DNA from 3 places in the Undibacterium sp. GW821-FHT11B02 genome. Region 1 is predicted to be linked to each of the others. Evidence: predicted binding sites of a transcription regulator. Region 1 holds the regulator's gene; each other region holds the start of a gene.
The links. The regulator HrcA, encoded in region 1, represses chaperone genes, less so after heat shock. The targets are predictions, from matches to a motif close to TTAGCACTCNNNNNNNNNGAGTGCTAA.
Positions count from the first base shown of each region.

Region 2: the regulator HrcA is predicted to act here: its motif matches at 2,195-2,221, upstream of groES (co-chaperone GroES).
Region 3: the regulator HrcA is predicted to act here: its motif matches at 1,557-1,583, upstream of rpoH (RNA polymerase sigma factor RpoH).

Region 1 is NZ_JBXASD010000005.1:277,415-282,366, reverse strand. It holds gene dapB (4-hydroxy-tetrahydrodipicolinate reductase) at 1-690, opposite strand, end outside; gene AC1RVX_RS12435 (outer membrane protein assembly factor BamE) at 697-1,266, opposite strand; gene fur (ferric iron uptake transcriptional regulator) at 1,342-1,770, shown strand; gene AC1RVX_RS12425 (response regulator) at 1,859-2,242, opposite strand; gene hrcA (heat-inducible transcriptional repressor HrcA) at 2,406-3,425, opposite strand; gene AC1RVX_RS12415 (HAD family hydrolase) at 3,470-4,156, opposite strand; gene AC1RVX_RS12410 (NAD kinase) at 4,232-4,952, shown strand, end outside.
Region 2 is NZ_JBXASD010000004.1:121,858-126,809, forward strand. It holds gene AC1RVX_RS09535 (GGDEF domain-containing protein) at 1-688, opposite strand, end outside; gene AC1RVX_RS09540 (ABC transporter substrate-binding protein) at 701-1,813, opposite strand; gene groES (co-chaperone GroES) at 2,285-2,575, shown strand; gene groL (chaperonin GroEL) at 2,617-4,269, shown strand; gene AC1RVX_RS09555 (VOC family protein) at 4,382-4,777, opposite strand; gene AC1RVX_RS09560 (tautomerase family protein) at 4,803-4,952, opposite strand, start outside.
Region 3 is NZ_JBXASD010000006.1:202,915-207,866, reverse strand. It holds gene AC1RVX_RS14405 (SCO family protein) at 1-494, shown strand, start outside; gene rpoH (RNA polymerase sigma factor RpoH) at 592-1,491, opposite strand; gene AC1RVX_RS14395 (cell division protein FtsX) at 1,741-2,655, opposite strand; gene AC1RVX_RS14390 (cell division ATP-binding protein FtsE) at 2,693-3,367, opposite strand; gene ftsY (signal recognition particle-docking protein FtsY) at 3,637-4,710, opposite strand; gene rsmD (16S rRNA (guanine(966)-N(2))-methyltransferase RsmD) at 4,821-4,952, shown strand, end outside.

The sequences.
Region 1 (4,952 bases):
TATTTCAACCCGCTCGCCAATACCGGCAAACAAGACAGTATGGTCACCAACAATGTCGCCACCACGGATAGTGGCAAAACCGATCGATGATGGATCACGTTCGCCAGTGACGCCTTCCCGGGAAAATACGCCAACTTCATTCAGGTCAAGCCCCAGTGCGTCAGCGATCACTTCACCCATTTTCAGGGCTGTGCCTGACGGCGCATCCACTTTATGACGGTGATGTGCTTCGATAATTTCAATGTCATAGCCGTGCGAAAAACTTTTGGCAGCCATTTCCAGCAATTTCATCGTGACATTCACGCCCACACTCATATTCGGCGCAAACATGATGGCAGTCTTTTGCGCGGCAGCGGCAATCGCTGCCTTGCCCGCCTCGTCAAAACCGGTTGTGCCTATGATCATCTTGATACCGTGTTCAGCACAATATTCAAGATGTTTGAGTGTACCTTCGGGGCGGGTGAAGTCGATCAGATAGTCGGCATCCGCCAAAGCTTTTGCCAGGTCGGACTCTATCGACACACCTGTCGGCTTGCCCAGACTAAGACCTGCATCCGTACCCAATGCAGGGGAACCGGGCACATCCAGCGCCCCGGCCAGCACCAGATCATCAGCATTGCTGATCGCTTCAACCAACATTTTTCCCATACGGCCAGAAGCACCCGCTACGGCAATTTTCAAAGCTGTCATAGTGTTTTATTTCTCTTTTTTCTTGGCTGGGCCATCAGTGTCAATCACTGACTGTACGCGATTCACGCCCAATGCGGATTCGGTAATGCGGGCCAGATAATCTTTTTCAGTAGGCAGGTTACCGCCTTCAAATTTGGCAACAGTGTTATTTTTGAAATACACTGATACCCGGCTGGTGATTTGTTCACCATTGCCCTTGGTCAGGCGAAACGGGTAATCCCAGCGGTCTTCATGAAACATGTCGGTCAACAAAGCTGTGCCCAGCAAAAACCGAACCTGTTCACGAGTCATGCCTTCTTTTAATTGGGAAACCATTTCTTGTGATACGAAGTTACCTTGCTGAATAGGGATGCGATAAGGCGAGATATAACTAAGCAACTTGGCAAAGCCGGTAGGCGCAACCACCTGTGCACCACTGGTATCACCAGTATTGGTTGGACTGGCATACACCGAAGTTTTGTCTGCAGTCGACAAAAAAGGTAAAGCTGATGAACATGCAGTCAGGCAGGCAATCAGTGCCAGACCCGCAGCACGACCCAGTGTGGTCCGTTTTGACTCTGAAAACAACAAACGCATAGGTAACCTCATTATTGAGCAACAAGCCCTAAAACCCGATATCATAAAGCAGATAGCAAATTTTTGATCGAAAACATGACAAACAGCACTCCCAACCTGAAGGCCAGCGGCCTGAAAGCCACCCTTCCACGACTGAAAATACTGGAAATTTTCCAGAACAGCCCGGTTCGCCATTTGACAGCAGAAGACGTATATAAGATCCTGCTGAATGAAAATATGGATGTTGGTTTGGCAACGGTGTATCGGGTTCTGACGCAATTTGAACAGGCAGGCCTGCTCAATCGCAATCATTTCGAGACCGGCAAGGCAATTTTCGAGTTGAATGAAGGTTCACACCATGACCATCTGGTCTGCCTCGATTGTGGACGGGTGGAAGAATTCTTTGACGAAGAAATTGAACAACGCCAGCACAAGGTCGCCCTGGAGCGTGGCTTTAAAATTGCCGAACATGCACTGGCCATATACGGCAACTGCACCAAACCCAACTGCGAGCACAAGGGCTAAGCTTACGCTGACTATTGCAGCTTTGTATTAAAGTAGACCGCATCAGGCATATCTGCATGCCTGATTTAACTGCCACTCATAGCAGTCCTTACATGCCTATCTTGGCAACCACACTGGCTACTGTGTCAATTATTTTTTGAGCATTGAAAGGTTTGAGAATATAGCCATGGATACCGGTTTTCACAGCCTCTGAAATGGTTTCCTGATCTTTATTCGCAGTAACCATCAGCACACAAGCCGTGGGGACCAGTTCTTTCAGGCGAGGCAAAATCTCGATACCACTGATCTTGGGCATAACCACATCCAGCATGATGAGGTGAGGCTTGAGCCTGACCGCCATTTCCAGGCCCGTGCTGCCATCAGTTGCTTCGCCAACAACGTTATAACCCTCGCTGCGCAAAATCACCCTCAGCACCTCTCTGGTGACATCATTATCGTCTACCAGCAATATTGTTACGTTTTTTTTGTCCATATCCGTATTGATTACTTAAAAGTTTAAGCTGCTGCTTAATATCAGCTAAGGATAGGCCCTGGCATACAAGGTAACAAGAGCAGAGTGATGTTGCTATACCGCAAGACTCAGAATTTAACAAAACCTTGCCTGTGGCTTTTGATGGGAAGCTAATGCCAAATTTTTATTGGCTTAATGCATTCGACAATAATTTTGCAGTGATATCAACAATCGGTATCACTCTTTCATAAGCCATGCGCGTCGGACCTATCACTCCCAGTGTACCGACTATCTTCCCGTTAACTTCATAGGGCGCGGTCACGATGCTCATTTCTTCCATGGGGACGAGCTGCGATTCACCGCCTATGAAGATCTGCACGCCAGTCGCCTTGCTGGACACATCCAGTAACTGCATCAGACTGCTTTTTTGCTCGAACATATCAAACAACTTGCGCAAGGAACCCATGTTGGATGACAGATCCTGCACATTCAATAAATTGCGCTCGCCTGAAATGACAACCTCTTCATTTTGCTCATCCATGGCGTTACTGCCAGCTTCCACTGCTGCCTGCATCAGTCTGGTCATGTCATTTTGCAGTTGCCGCAATTCGCTGTTGATACGGGTACGCGCATCAGCAAAACTCAAACCGCCAAAATTCTGGTTCAGGTAATTGGCAGCATGCACCAGTTGCCCCTGGTTATAGTCCACGTCAGTCAGCAACAGCCTGTTGTGTACGTCGCCAGTAGGCGACACCACGACCAGCAAGATACGTTTTTCCGACAGTCGCAAAAATTCCACTTGTTGGAAGATGGATTCGGTACGCGGCGTCATCACTACGCCAGCAAATTGCGATAGCGAAGACAAAATCTGTGCTGCATTGGCGATCAGCTTTTGTGGCGGTTGCGACAACATACCAGCCTGCAAGCGTGACTCCAGGCCGACTTCATTGATTTCTTGCACTGTAAGTAATTTATCCACAAACACTCTATACCCACGTGGCGTGGGTATACGCCCTGCCGAAGTGTGCGGACTAGCAACAAAACCCATCTCTTCCAGGTCAGCCATGACATTGCGTATGGTCGCTGGCGACAATTCCAGGCCGGAAATTTTTGACAGGGCGCGGGAACCCACAGGCTGGCCATCGGCGATATACCGTTCGACCAGGGCTTTTAATAAGGTTTGTGCGCGAATATCGAGTTGCATAGTTTCATTTTATGCGTTCATGCCAGCAATGAACATAGAAAGTTTTATATCCACTGCGCCAACTCATGCAGGCTGGCAAATTCTGCATCTGGCCTGATATGAATATGGCGCTCATCCTCAATTTTCAAACCCTTGCGATTCATCCAGCCACCTTTCAGGCCAGCTTGTTGCGCGCCTTGCACATCCAGCAACAAATCATCACCCACATACAATACTTCAGCCGGTGCCAATTCCAGCGCATCGCAAGCCGCCAGGAAAATTCGCGGGTCAGGCTTGGCACATCCAAAACGATAGGCCGCTATTGATACCTTGAAATGGCTGGCAATACCAATGGCCGACAAATCCGCGAAGCCATTCGAGACAGTACCCAGTACGATCTTTTTTTCCAAAGCCTGCAGGCCAGACCTGACATCTTCATATAAATCCACCTGGTTCCTGGCATACGCAAATACCGCCATGGCTTGATCGGCTTTTTCCACGGCCACACCATGTTCCTGAAATACTTCGCTTAACAGGGTATGGCGCAACGCCCACAAGTCATATTGAAACCGCGGATCGGCAGACACCAGGGCGTTCCGGCGTTCACGCAATTTTTCCACACTGTAATTTTGAGCAACTACAGGTACATGTTCATGCATCCATTGCTGCAATGCCGCTTCAGCATGGCGTATCACCGGCACAACAGGCCACAAGGTATCGTCCAGATCCAGCAAAACTGCTTTTAATGTCATAAAGTGCACTCAATTCATTCATTCCTGGCTTAATTATGGTCTAATCTGAGGCATCATGTCACCTCCACCTTGTTTATGACTGTCCAGGCCAAAACCATTGCACTTGTTGGAAAATATAATGCTGCCGGTATCGCGGATTCCATGACCGAACTGGCAAATTTCCTGGAACACGCAGGACACCACGTAGTTATCGAAGCAGAAACCGCACAATACCCGCAACTCGCGCAGTTTACGACCATGGCAGTTCCTGAAATCGGCAAATCTGCTGATGCCGCCATCGTCATCGGTGGTGACGGTACCATGCTGGGCATAGCGCGCCAACTGGCACCCTATAACGTACCACTGATAGGCGTCAATCAGGGCCGACTGGGTTTCATCACCGACATCGCCCTGGATCGCATGATACCGGCCATTACGGACATGCTGGATGGCAAATATGTGTCGGAGCGCCGCAGCCTGCTTCAGGCCATCGTGGTACGCGATGGTGACCAAATTTTCAGCGGTGTTGCCTTCAATGATATCGTGGTGTCACGCGGCGCTGGTTCCGGGATGGTGGAATTGCGTGTGGAAGTCGATGGCCATTTCATGTATAACCAGCGTTCTGATGGTCTGATTGTTTCAACCCCAACTGGCTCCACCGCCTATGCCCTGTCCGCAGGCGGTCCGCTGCTGCATCCAAGCCTGTCGGGTATCGCCATGGTGCCGATTGCGCCACATGCCTTGTCCAACCGACCGATAGTCTTGCCGGACAGTAGTGAAATCGTGATTGAGATCGTAGCCGGACGCGACATCAGCC
Region 2 (4,952 bases), on a different contig from region 1:
CATCCTGATTGGCGATATGCTTTTCTATACTGGCCTGCATGGTGCGAAAACCATCGACAACCAGGTCAATTTCGTTGTACGTATGGCCGGGTTCAAGCTCCAATTCCAGCTTGGTGGAAATTTTATTGGCTTGCAGGTTTTTGACGAAATCAGCCAGTTTCCGCATAGGAAGTTCCAGATCACGGCGTAAAATCGCTGCCACTGTCAGAAAAATAAAAATCGACAACACCAGCACACCGAAGACCACTATAGTCAGGCTGCGCCATAGCTCATTTCTCAACACGCTTCTGTCAACGACGAAGTCGGCAGTGCCAACTGGCTTTTCAGCGTCATTAGGTGCCGGAATATCAAAAATAATATGCTCGCCATTTGCCGCACGACTGGCATCACCGCCAACAAATTCCTGGCCTGTATTGGCACGTATCACCACGTACGCGATCGTGGTATTTTTCAGTATCAGCTTGATCTGTTTTTGTATGGTGGGCGTTTCAATATCCCAGATTGCCACTGACAACAAAGGTAAATGAGCATGCACCACACCATTCACCGTCATGTTGAAATTGCTTTCCATCGCCCGGTAATTCAGCCATGCCTGCAAACTGCTGATCGCCACCACACACAAGATCACCCACTTGAAGACACGATGTATCAACAAGCTGGCGATGGATTGTGAAGGTCTGATGTTCATTTAAATGTGCGCTTATTTTTCAAGCAATTGGCGAAAACTGAAGTTATATTTTTTCACCGCAGGGTTTAAAACCTTGCTGAATTTTTTGAAATCGACACGAGAGAAATTCATATCTCCAAACAAGGTCTGAAAGCGACGACCTTCTTCAGGAGTAAACAAAATAAACATGGAACGTTCAAGTTCCAGTCCTTCATCGATAAAATCCTTGCCGTGGCGATAGTCGTACAGCATCACCAGACTAAAGGCACCGGCAATAAAATGCCCACCCGACAAAGCTGTCAACGATCCCGATTCCAGGGCAGTCAAAGCTTCAGATGAAGTATTGATGGCGCTGAAACTGGCATCCTGCCCAGGTTTACCGCCACGCGCACGCCAGCTTTCCATCGCGCCAAATGCCATCAAATCATTGCCGGACCAGATCAGCCGCGTCTGCGGATAGCGCTGATACAGCCAGGTACTCTGTTCCTGCGCCTTGACCCGGTTCCAGTCGCCATATACGACCTGATCCAGGACCACATCTTTGGCTTCAGCGACGGCACGGCGCATACCCTCGGTGCGTTTGTAGGATGTCGTGGTAGACCGGTCACCGGCAATTGCCAGCAAATGCAGTTTACCGTCGGTTGCCATCCATTTTTCTGTACGTCCACGCTCTATCAGCTTGTGCGCTGTGACATAACCCGCCTCCTCCGCCCTGGGTTCCAGACTGCCCAGCCAGTGTTTGTAAATCTGACGTGGGTGGCCAATCACTTCCTTTTCATTCTGGTTGGTAATGCCGCTATAGGCAAAGAAAGTCTTGATATTGGCGGCATCCAGGATACGCAATACTTCTGGCCCCGTACCATAATCATTAGTCAACACCACATAATCGGGACGTGTTGCAGCCGGGCGAGCCGCAATCTGCCTGGCAAATTCCAGAGGCTTTAAGTGATCACGCTCTGCATACAAGACTTCAAGCTTTATATCCAGGCTCCTGGCTGCTGCTGCCATACTGTTGGCGGCAGTCACCCAATAGACTTCATCTGATTTTCCGGGATTCAGAAAAGTGACCGACATGGCCAGTGCCGCAGCAGGCAAGCCTGTAAAAATCACGCAGCAGAACGCTGCACAAACCCGAACCCACCACATGGCTGCCTCCGCACCCGGTCTGCCTGACTGGCTAGCCAAACGGCAGGTTTGCCGTATCGGCATATTCACATCAGCACCGGTTTTCAATATTCAAGCGATTTGCCTGCTGTGTATACAAAATGTACAGACAGTGTGGATACAAGCATTTCGCTTAATTTATAAGCAGTATTTTCGATGATTTACTGCAACAAAAGGGAATGCTTCACAAAAAATCACATTTCCTATATGGCAATTTCCGGTATGTTTTACCAACAAAAATGAGAAAATTATTCAATGAACAACAATATCTCATGGTTTTGACATCATAAATGCATGATTTTTAAGGAAATTTTAATTTAGTCTATTTTCCTGTCTTGAAAAGCATGGAGCTCGCCCATATACTTAGCACTCGTTGGGAGAGAGTGCTAACAAGTCTTTCCCCAGCTTAATTGAATTCCAATAGTAATTACTCGCAAATTTAAAGGAGCTTGTATGAACCTTCGTCCCCTGCACGATCGCCTGATCGTGAAACGCCTGGATCAAGAAACAAAAACCGCATCCGGTATCGTTCTGCCTGACGCTGCTGCTGAAAAGCCAGATCAAGGTGAAGTACTGGCTGTTGGTCCTGGCAAATTGCTGGACAACGGTACTGTGCGCGCCCTGGACGTTAAAGTCGGCGACCGCGTTTTGTTCGGTAAATATTCTGGTCAGGCTGTCAAGGTTGACGGCAACGAAGTCCTGGTGATGCGTGAAGAAGATATCTTCGCGGTCGTACAGAAGTAATCGACATCCACGATATCAATTAAAGAATTCGGAGAATTAATATGGCAGCTAAACAAGTAATTTTTGGCGATGACGCACGTGCGAAGATCGTCAATGGCGTCAACATCCTGGCGAATGCAGTTAAAGTCACCCTGGGCCCTAAAGGCCGTAACGTGGTTCTGGAACGCTCTTTCGGCGCACCTACAGTAACTAAAGACGGTGTCTCAGTTGCTAAAGAAATCGAACTGAAAGACAAGCTGGAAAACATGGGTGCACAACTGGTGAAAGAAGTGGCTTCCCGCACTTCTGACAACGCTGGTGACGGCACAACTACAGCGACCGTTCTGGCACAAGCCATCGTTCGCGAAGGTTTCAAATATGTTGCAGCTGGCTTCAACCCAACTGACCTGAAACGCGGTATCGACAAAGCGGTTACAGCCATCGTTGCTGAAATCAAAACTCTGTCCAAGCCAACAACAACCAACAAAGAAATCGCTCAAGTTGGTTCCATCTCTGCTAACTCCGATGCCAACATCGGCGACATCATTGCAAAAGCAATGGACAAAGTCGGCAAAGAAGGCGTGATCACTGTTGAAGACGGCAAATCCCTGGACAACGAACTCGACATCGTTGAAGGTATGCAGTTTGACCGTGGCTACCTGTCACCCTACTTCATCAACAATCCAGAAAAACAATCCGTTATCCTGGAAAACCCGTTCATCCTGTTGTTCGACAAAAAAATCTCGAACATCCGTGACCTGCTGCCAGTATTGGAACAAGTTGCAAAATCCGGTCGCCCACTGCTGATCATCGCTGAAGATGTAGACGGCGAAGCGCTGGCGACTCTGGTTGTCAACAACATCCGTGGCATCCTGAAAACTGCAGCTGTTAAGGCTCCAGGCTTCGGTGACCGTCGCAAAGCCATGCTGGAAGACATCGCTATCCTGACCGGTGGTCAAGTGATTGCTGAAGAAGTTGGCCTGACACTGGAAAAAGCAACTCTGGCTGATCTGGGCCAAGCTAAACGCATCGAAATCGGTAAAGAAAACACTACTGTTATCGATGGCGCTGGCCAGGCTGTTGGTATCGAAGCACGCGTTAAACAAATCCGCGCGCAAATCGAAGAAGCTACTTCTGACTACGACCGTGAAAAACTGCAAGAACGCGTTGCCAAACTGGCAGGCGGCGTTGCTGTGATCAAGGTTGGTGCTGCAACTGAAGTTGAAATGAAAGAGAAAAAAGCACGCGTTGAAGATGCTCTGCACGCAACTCGCGCTGCCGTTGAAGAAGGCGTTGTTCCCGGCGGTGGCGTTGCCCTGCTGCGCGCACGTCAAGCTGCTGGCGAAATCAAAGGCGACAATCCAGATCAAGAAGCAGGTATCAAACTGGTTCTGAAAGCAATCGAAGCACCTTTGCGTGAAATCGTTGCTAACGCCGGTGGCGAACCTAGCGTTGTTGTTAACGCCATCATCAATGGCAAAGGCAACTATGGTTTCAACGCTGCCAATGACACTTATGGTGACATGATCGAAATGGGTATTCTGGACCCAGCTAAAGTAACACGCTCTGCATTGCAAAATGCAGCATCTGTTGCTGGTCTGATCCTGACTACCGATGCACTGGTTGCTGAATTGTCTGAAGAAAAAGCAGGCGGCGGCATGGGTGGTGATATGGGTGGCATGGGCGGTATGGGTGGTATGGGCGGCATGATGTAATAGCTGCGCTCCGCTACTCACACAGAGTCGCATTGCTCAAAGCCCCGCAACGAAAGTTGCGGGGCTTTTTGTTGACCATCACAATTCCATATCCACTTTGGCTGCACCCAATTCAGGTAGCGCAGCTGAACATCCACTGAACGCCGAACTGGTCGGTCAACTTGCCAAAGTAGTCTCCCCATACTTGAACGGCCAGCGGGGTGGTGATATTGGCCCCCTGCCCCATGCATGCAAACAGTTGATTTGTTTGCTCACGGCTATCCATCATCAGGATGTGCGCCGAGCCTCGCATAGGCTCGGCATCATCGTTGTCTGATGCGTAAAAAAGCACACCCGGTCCCTCGAATTTGGCATGCATGATCTTGCCACGCATGGCCTCATTCTTCAGTGGCATACCACCCTCACCATAGCGCAGAATTTCAACCACAGTCCCCAGGCCACATTGTGTATAGAAGGCCAGAGCCTGCTCGCACTGCGTCGTGAAAAACAGGTAATTTGACAGTTGCATTACAAATACTCCTGAACTACTTGTGTCAATGGAAGCCTTGTTGCACGGCCTCGCCCATTTCGGCGTTGGAATAGGCCTTGCCAGCAATACCCCAAGTACCATCAACTGCGTACGTCACATTGACATACGTCCTTTCACGCGGATGTTGTCCGGTCTTGAGCCGGTCAATAATGTC
Region 3 (4,952 bases), on a different contig from region 1:
ATTTGACCGGACTCGATTACGCCAGGGACTTTGCCCTGACCGACCACAACGGTAAACCACGTACCTTGGCGGATTTCCGTGGCAAGGCAGTCGTGATTTTCTTCGGTTATACCCAGTGCCCGGATGTTTGCCCGACTACCATGGTGGAAATGGCGAATGTCATGAAAGGTCTAGGGCCGCTGGCGCAAAAAGTGCAGGTCCTGTTTGTGACGATAGACCCGGAAAGGGATACCCAGGCGTTGCTGGCCAATTATGTACCGAATTTTGATCCCAGCTTCCTCGGCTTATATGGCGATGCTGCCGCTACCGCCAAAGTTGCCAAGGACTTCAAGGTGTTTTATCAAAAGGTTGAAGGCAAAACGCCTGGCAGCTATACCATGGATCACACAGCAGGCAGCTATGTATTTGATCCCGAAGGCCGTATTCGCCTGTTCCTGCGGCATGGACAGGGGCCAGAGCCGATTGTTCATGATTTGAAGATGTTGCTGCAATGATCAGGTCGACAGCAGCATAGAAAAATCGACACAAAATCAGACGCAAAAATTAAAAAAGGCACTCAATTGAGTGCCTTTTTCATGCAGTGCCGGAGTTTCAGGAAGTGAAACTGGCGAGACTGCCTTTCATTTTCTTCAGTGCCGCACTTTCGATCTGACGTATGCGTTCGGCAGATACGCCATATTCATCCGCCAGCTCATGCAAAGTAGCACCGGTACCGTCATCATTTTTCAACCAGCGTGCTTCAATGATGTGACGTGAACGGTCATCCAGCTTGGCCAGTGCAGATTCCAGACCTTCGCTTTGCAGGCGATCATACTGACGTGTTTCCAGAACACGGGTAGGCTCGTCTGACTCTGTTTTCAGATAGGCGATAGGAGCAAATTTTTCATCATCGTCGTCGGTAGGCGCATCCAGGGCAATATCATGTCCAGACAAGCGCATTTCCATTTCAATGACTTCTTCGCGTTTGACATCCAGCGTTGATGCCAGGGCATCAATTTGCTTGGGTGTCATCGCGTCCAGGCCTTCTTTGTGGCTACGCAGGTTAAAGAACAACTTGCGTTGTGCTTTGGTTGTTGCCACTTTGACCAAACGCCAGTTTTTCAGGATGTATTCATGCATCTCAGCCTTGATCCAATGCATGGCATAGGACACCAGACGCACACCTTGATCAGGGTCGAAACGCTTGACGGCTTTCATCAGGCCGATATTACCCTCCTGAATCAGATCAGCGTGGGGCAGACCATAGCCGAGGTAGCCGCGTGCAATCGAGACAACCAGGCGCAGATGCGACATAACCAGTTGTTGCGCTGCTGCGAGATCATTGTCGTTACGCAATTTTCTTGCATAATCAATCTCTTCCTCATGCGTAAGCATGGGCAGGCGATTGACTGCCGAGATATAGGCATCAATATTTCCCAGCGTGCCGCTAAAGCCCAAGGCCAATGCGGTGCTGTCAGTAGCGGGGACTAATTGTGTCGTAGTTGTTGCCATTTTTCCTCCTCATTGCTGCCATTCTGAGTATGAATTACCCAATTTGGCTCTTTCAAGTTCTTATATTAGCACTCTCTTGCGAAGAGTGCTAATACTGTGATCCTATGAATTACATCAAAAAAATCTATCAAAAAACTTGTATTAATATGAAGTACTTATGAAACTTAGATAGCTACCTGCTCTGAAAGTTGCAATAGTTCAGGTAAATTTTCACTTTACAAGACTATCTGGATGTAAAGAGCCACGAATTTAACTTGCCCGTGCCAGTTGTCGTCTGACAGATAACCAGACCCCGATCAGTCCCAACAACATGCTGACAGCCAGTAATATCAGGCTGGGCAGCATGCCCAGAGGTGCCAGATGGAATTCGGATGCATATAATTTGGCAAATTCAGCAATGGCACGATTCAAGGGTTGTAGGGCCGCCGCAATCAAACCCAGCGCCGTACCACCGGCTAGCAAGCCTAGCAGAGCACCTGTGTAGTAATAAGGCTTGTGGATGAAACTATTGGTCGCCCCCAGCAGGCGGGTGACAGCAATTTCTGACTGGTGCGAGATGACTTGTAGCCGGGTGGCATTAAATACCACCACCACCACGACCACAGAAAGTGTTGCCGCCAGGAACAATAAACCCAGTTGCATGATTTGAACCAGTGCCGCCAGCCGCTTGACCCAGGCTGAATCCAGTTGCACAACATCCACATCAGGCATTTGCTTGATATCTTCTACCAATGCGTCGAGCTTGCCTGCATCATTGTTCGACAGCGACAGGATATACGCATCTGGCAAAGGGTTGCCACCCAATGTGGATAACACTTCGGCAAGATTGGAAGATTGTTCCAGGCTGGCCAGTGCCTTGTCCTTGGGGATGAAATTCAGACTGGCAGTAATATTTTTTTCTTTGAGTAACTTTTTGATCGGTATCGATAAAGCGGTGGCCGTTGGACGTGGCGTGTCCGGGGCTACAAAGATGCTGATTTCTGGCTCTATCGACAATTGTGAAGAGATCGGCCGGATATTTTCTATCAGCGTGAGGCCGGCGATGGGCAGTGCCAGTGCAATGGCGACCACCAGCACATTGAACAAGAAATTACCGGGGCTACCCCGTAAATGTGTCATTGCACTTTTTAGGGCAAACAGATGCTGGCGAAACCAGATGGTCATGAATTCTTCCTCTGTGGGCAGCTAATAACAATAATAATCAGGCGGCAAGCGACGATTTCCAGGTATTCACGACCTGGCCCCGGCTCAGATAAATCACGCGGCTGGCCTGGTCAAGAAACTGTTCGTCATGACTGGAAATAATGCAGGTCACGCCTGCGCTCTGGAAAGCCTTGAGCGCACCCAGGACCTTGTTGGCATTTTCGCGATCCAGAAAGGCAGTCGGTTCGTCTGCCAGTATGATCTGTGGTCGATTGACGATGGCGCGGGCAATCGCAGCCCTTTGCTGCTCTCCACCAGATAAAGCCATGGGCAAGCTGGATGCTTTGTCCGGTAAACCAACTTTTTCCAGGGCAATGCGGGCGCGTTGCTCTGCTTCGGAAGATGAAGCGCCAGCGACGATCAGGGGCAGCATGACATTAGACAGTACGCTGCGGTCGGTCAATAATTTCTGGTCTTGCAGTATCAGGCCGAGCTTGCGGCGCAGATAGGGCAGGCTGCCAGCCTTCAGTTTGCTGACATCCTGGCCATTGACGCTGACCTTGCCGCCAGTGGGTTTCTCTATACCTGCGATCATTTTCAACAGGGTAGATTTGCCGGCACCAGAAGGGCCTGCCAGAAAAATCAGTTCACCGTCAGCTATCGATAGTGACACATCTTTCAAGGCATAAGCATCTTGCGAATATTGTTTGCTGACGTGTTCAAAGACTATCATGGTCGGCCAATTCAGAGTGAACGAAAGAAGTGGTAGTGAGCATTCAAATTCTGTTTTATTTAGGACTTACGAAAAATCACCCCAGCTGCGTTGCAGCTCTTCTCCCAGGACGCCGCGTACTATTCGTACTGTCTTCGTTGCTGCGTCTTGCTGGGACAATTTTGCGTAAGTCCTATTGTTAATACGGTAGTGCCGAAGCAAAACTACTGCAGTTGCGTAAGTCCGGCACTGCTGTGATGGTTATAAAGCTTAAACCGCAACAACCCAGCTCAGTTCAGTAAGGCATCCACAAATTCCTGGGCATTGAAGGGTTGCAAGTCTTCAATCTGCTCGCCTACACCAATGAAATACACTGGCACCGGGCGATTTTTGGCAATCGCTGCCAATACCCCGCCTTTGGCCGTGCCATCCAGTTTGGTGATCACCAGGCCGGTAAGCTGCAATGCATCGTCAAATGCCTTGACCTGTGCCAGGGCATTTTGGCCGGTATTGCCATCGATGATCAGCAGCACCTCCTGTGGTGCACCTTCCATACCCTTACCTATCACGCGCTTGATTTTTTTCAGTTCTTCCATCAGATGCAACTGGGTAGGCAGGCGTCCGGCAGTATCTACCATTACCACGTCAGTGCCGCGAGCGCGGGCCGACGCGACGGCATCAAATGCTACTGCCGCCGGGTCGCCGGATTCCTGCGAGATGACAGTGACATTATTGCGTTCACCCCAGATCGTCAACTGCTCACGGGCAGCAGCGCGGAAGGTGTCGCCAGCTGCCAGCAAGACCGACTGCTGATGGTTTTGCATATGCTTGGCCAACTTGCCTATGGTCGTGGTCTTGCCGGCACCGTTGACGCCGGTAATCATCATGACCAATGGCTGATAACGTCCCAGCTCCAGCGGTTTTTGCAAGGGAGTGAGTAATTCCAGCAGCAATACTTTCAGTGCGGCTTTGACTTGCTCGGCTTCGGTCAGTTTTTCTTCCTTGACTTTTTTCTTCAGCCCGTCCAGCAGGAATTGTGTGGCTTCAACGCCAGCATCTGCGGTCAGCAAGGCAGCTTCCAGCTCTTCATACAAATCATCATCAATGCGAGCGCCGATGAAGAGGGTGGTAAGATTCGTGGATGTCTTGGCCAAACCCGCTTTCAGGCGGCTTAGCCATGAACGTTTTGGTTCTGCTTGAGCGACTTCAGCAATGACTGGCGCTGATGGTATGGTGGTTTCGGCTGTTGTGACGGCAGGTGCTACAACAGCAGGAGGCGCAATAACGGGTGCAATAGCAGGCGCAATAACGGACGCAACAACTGGCGCTTCTTCTTTGGGCTTCTTTTTAAAAAAACTAAACATCGGGAATGATTTACCGGAATGCGGATGGCCAGAATGCCCATCCTGATATGAGAATGCTGCCATTCTAACAGACAGCGACCGGTAACTTATGCTCCAGTATCAAGCATGCAATGAAAACAAACAGTAAAAAAATTACAACGATCAAACGTCCCAGTCACCAAGTCAGGATTATTGGCGGGCAATGGAAGCGCACAGCCCTGAGCGTCATAGAAGCAGAGGGCCTGCGCCCTACACCAGACCGC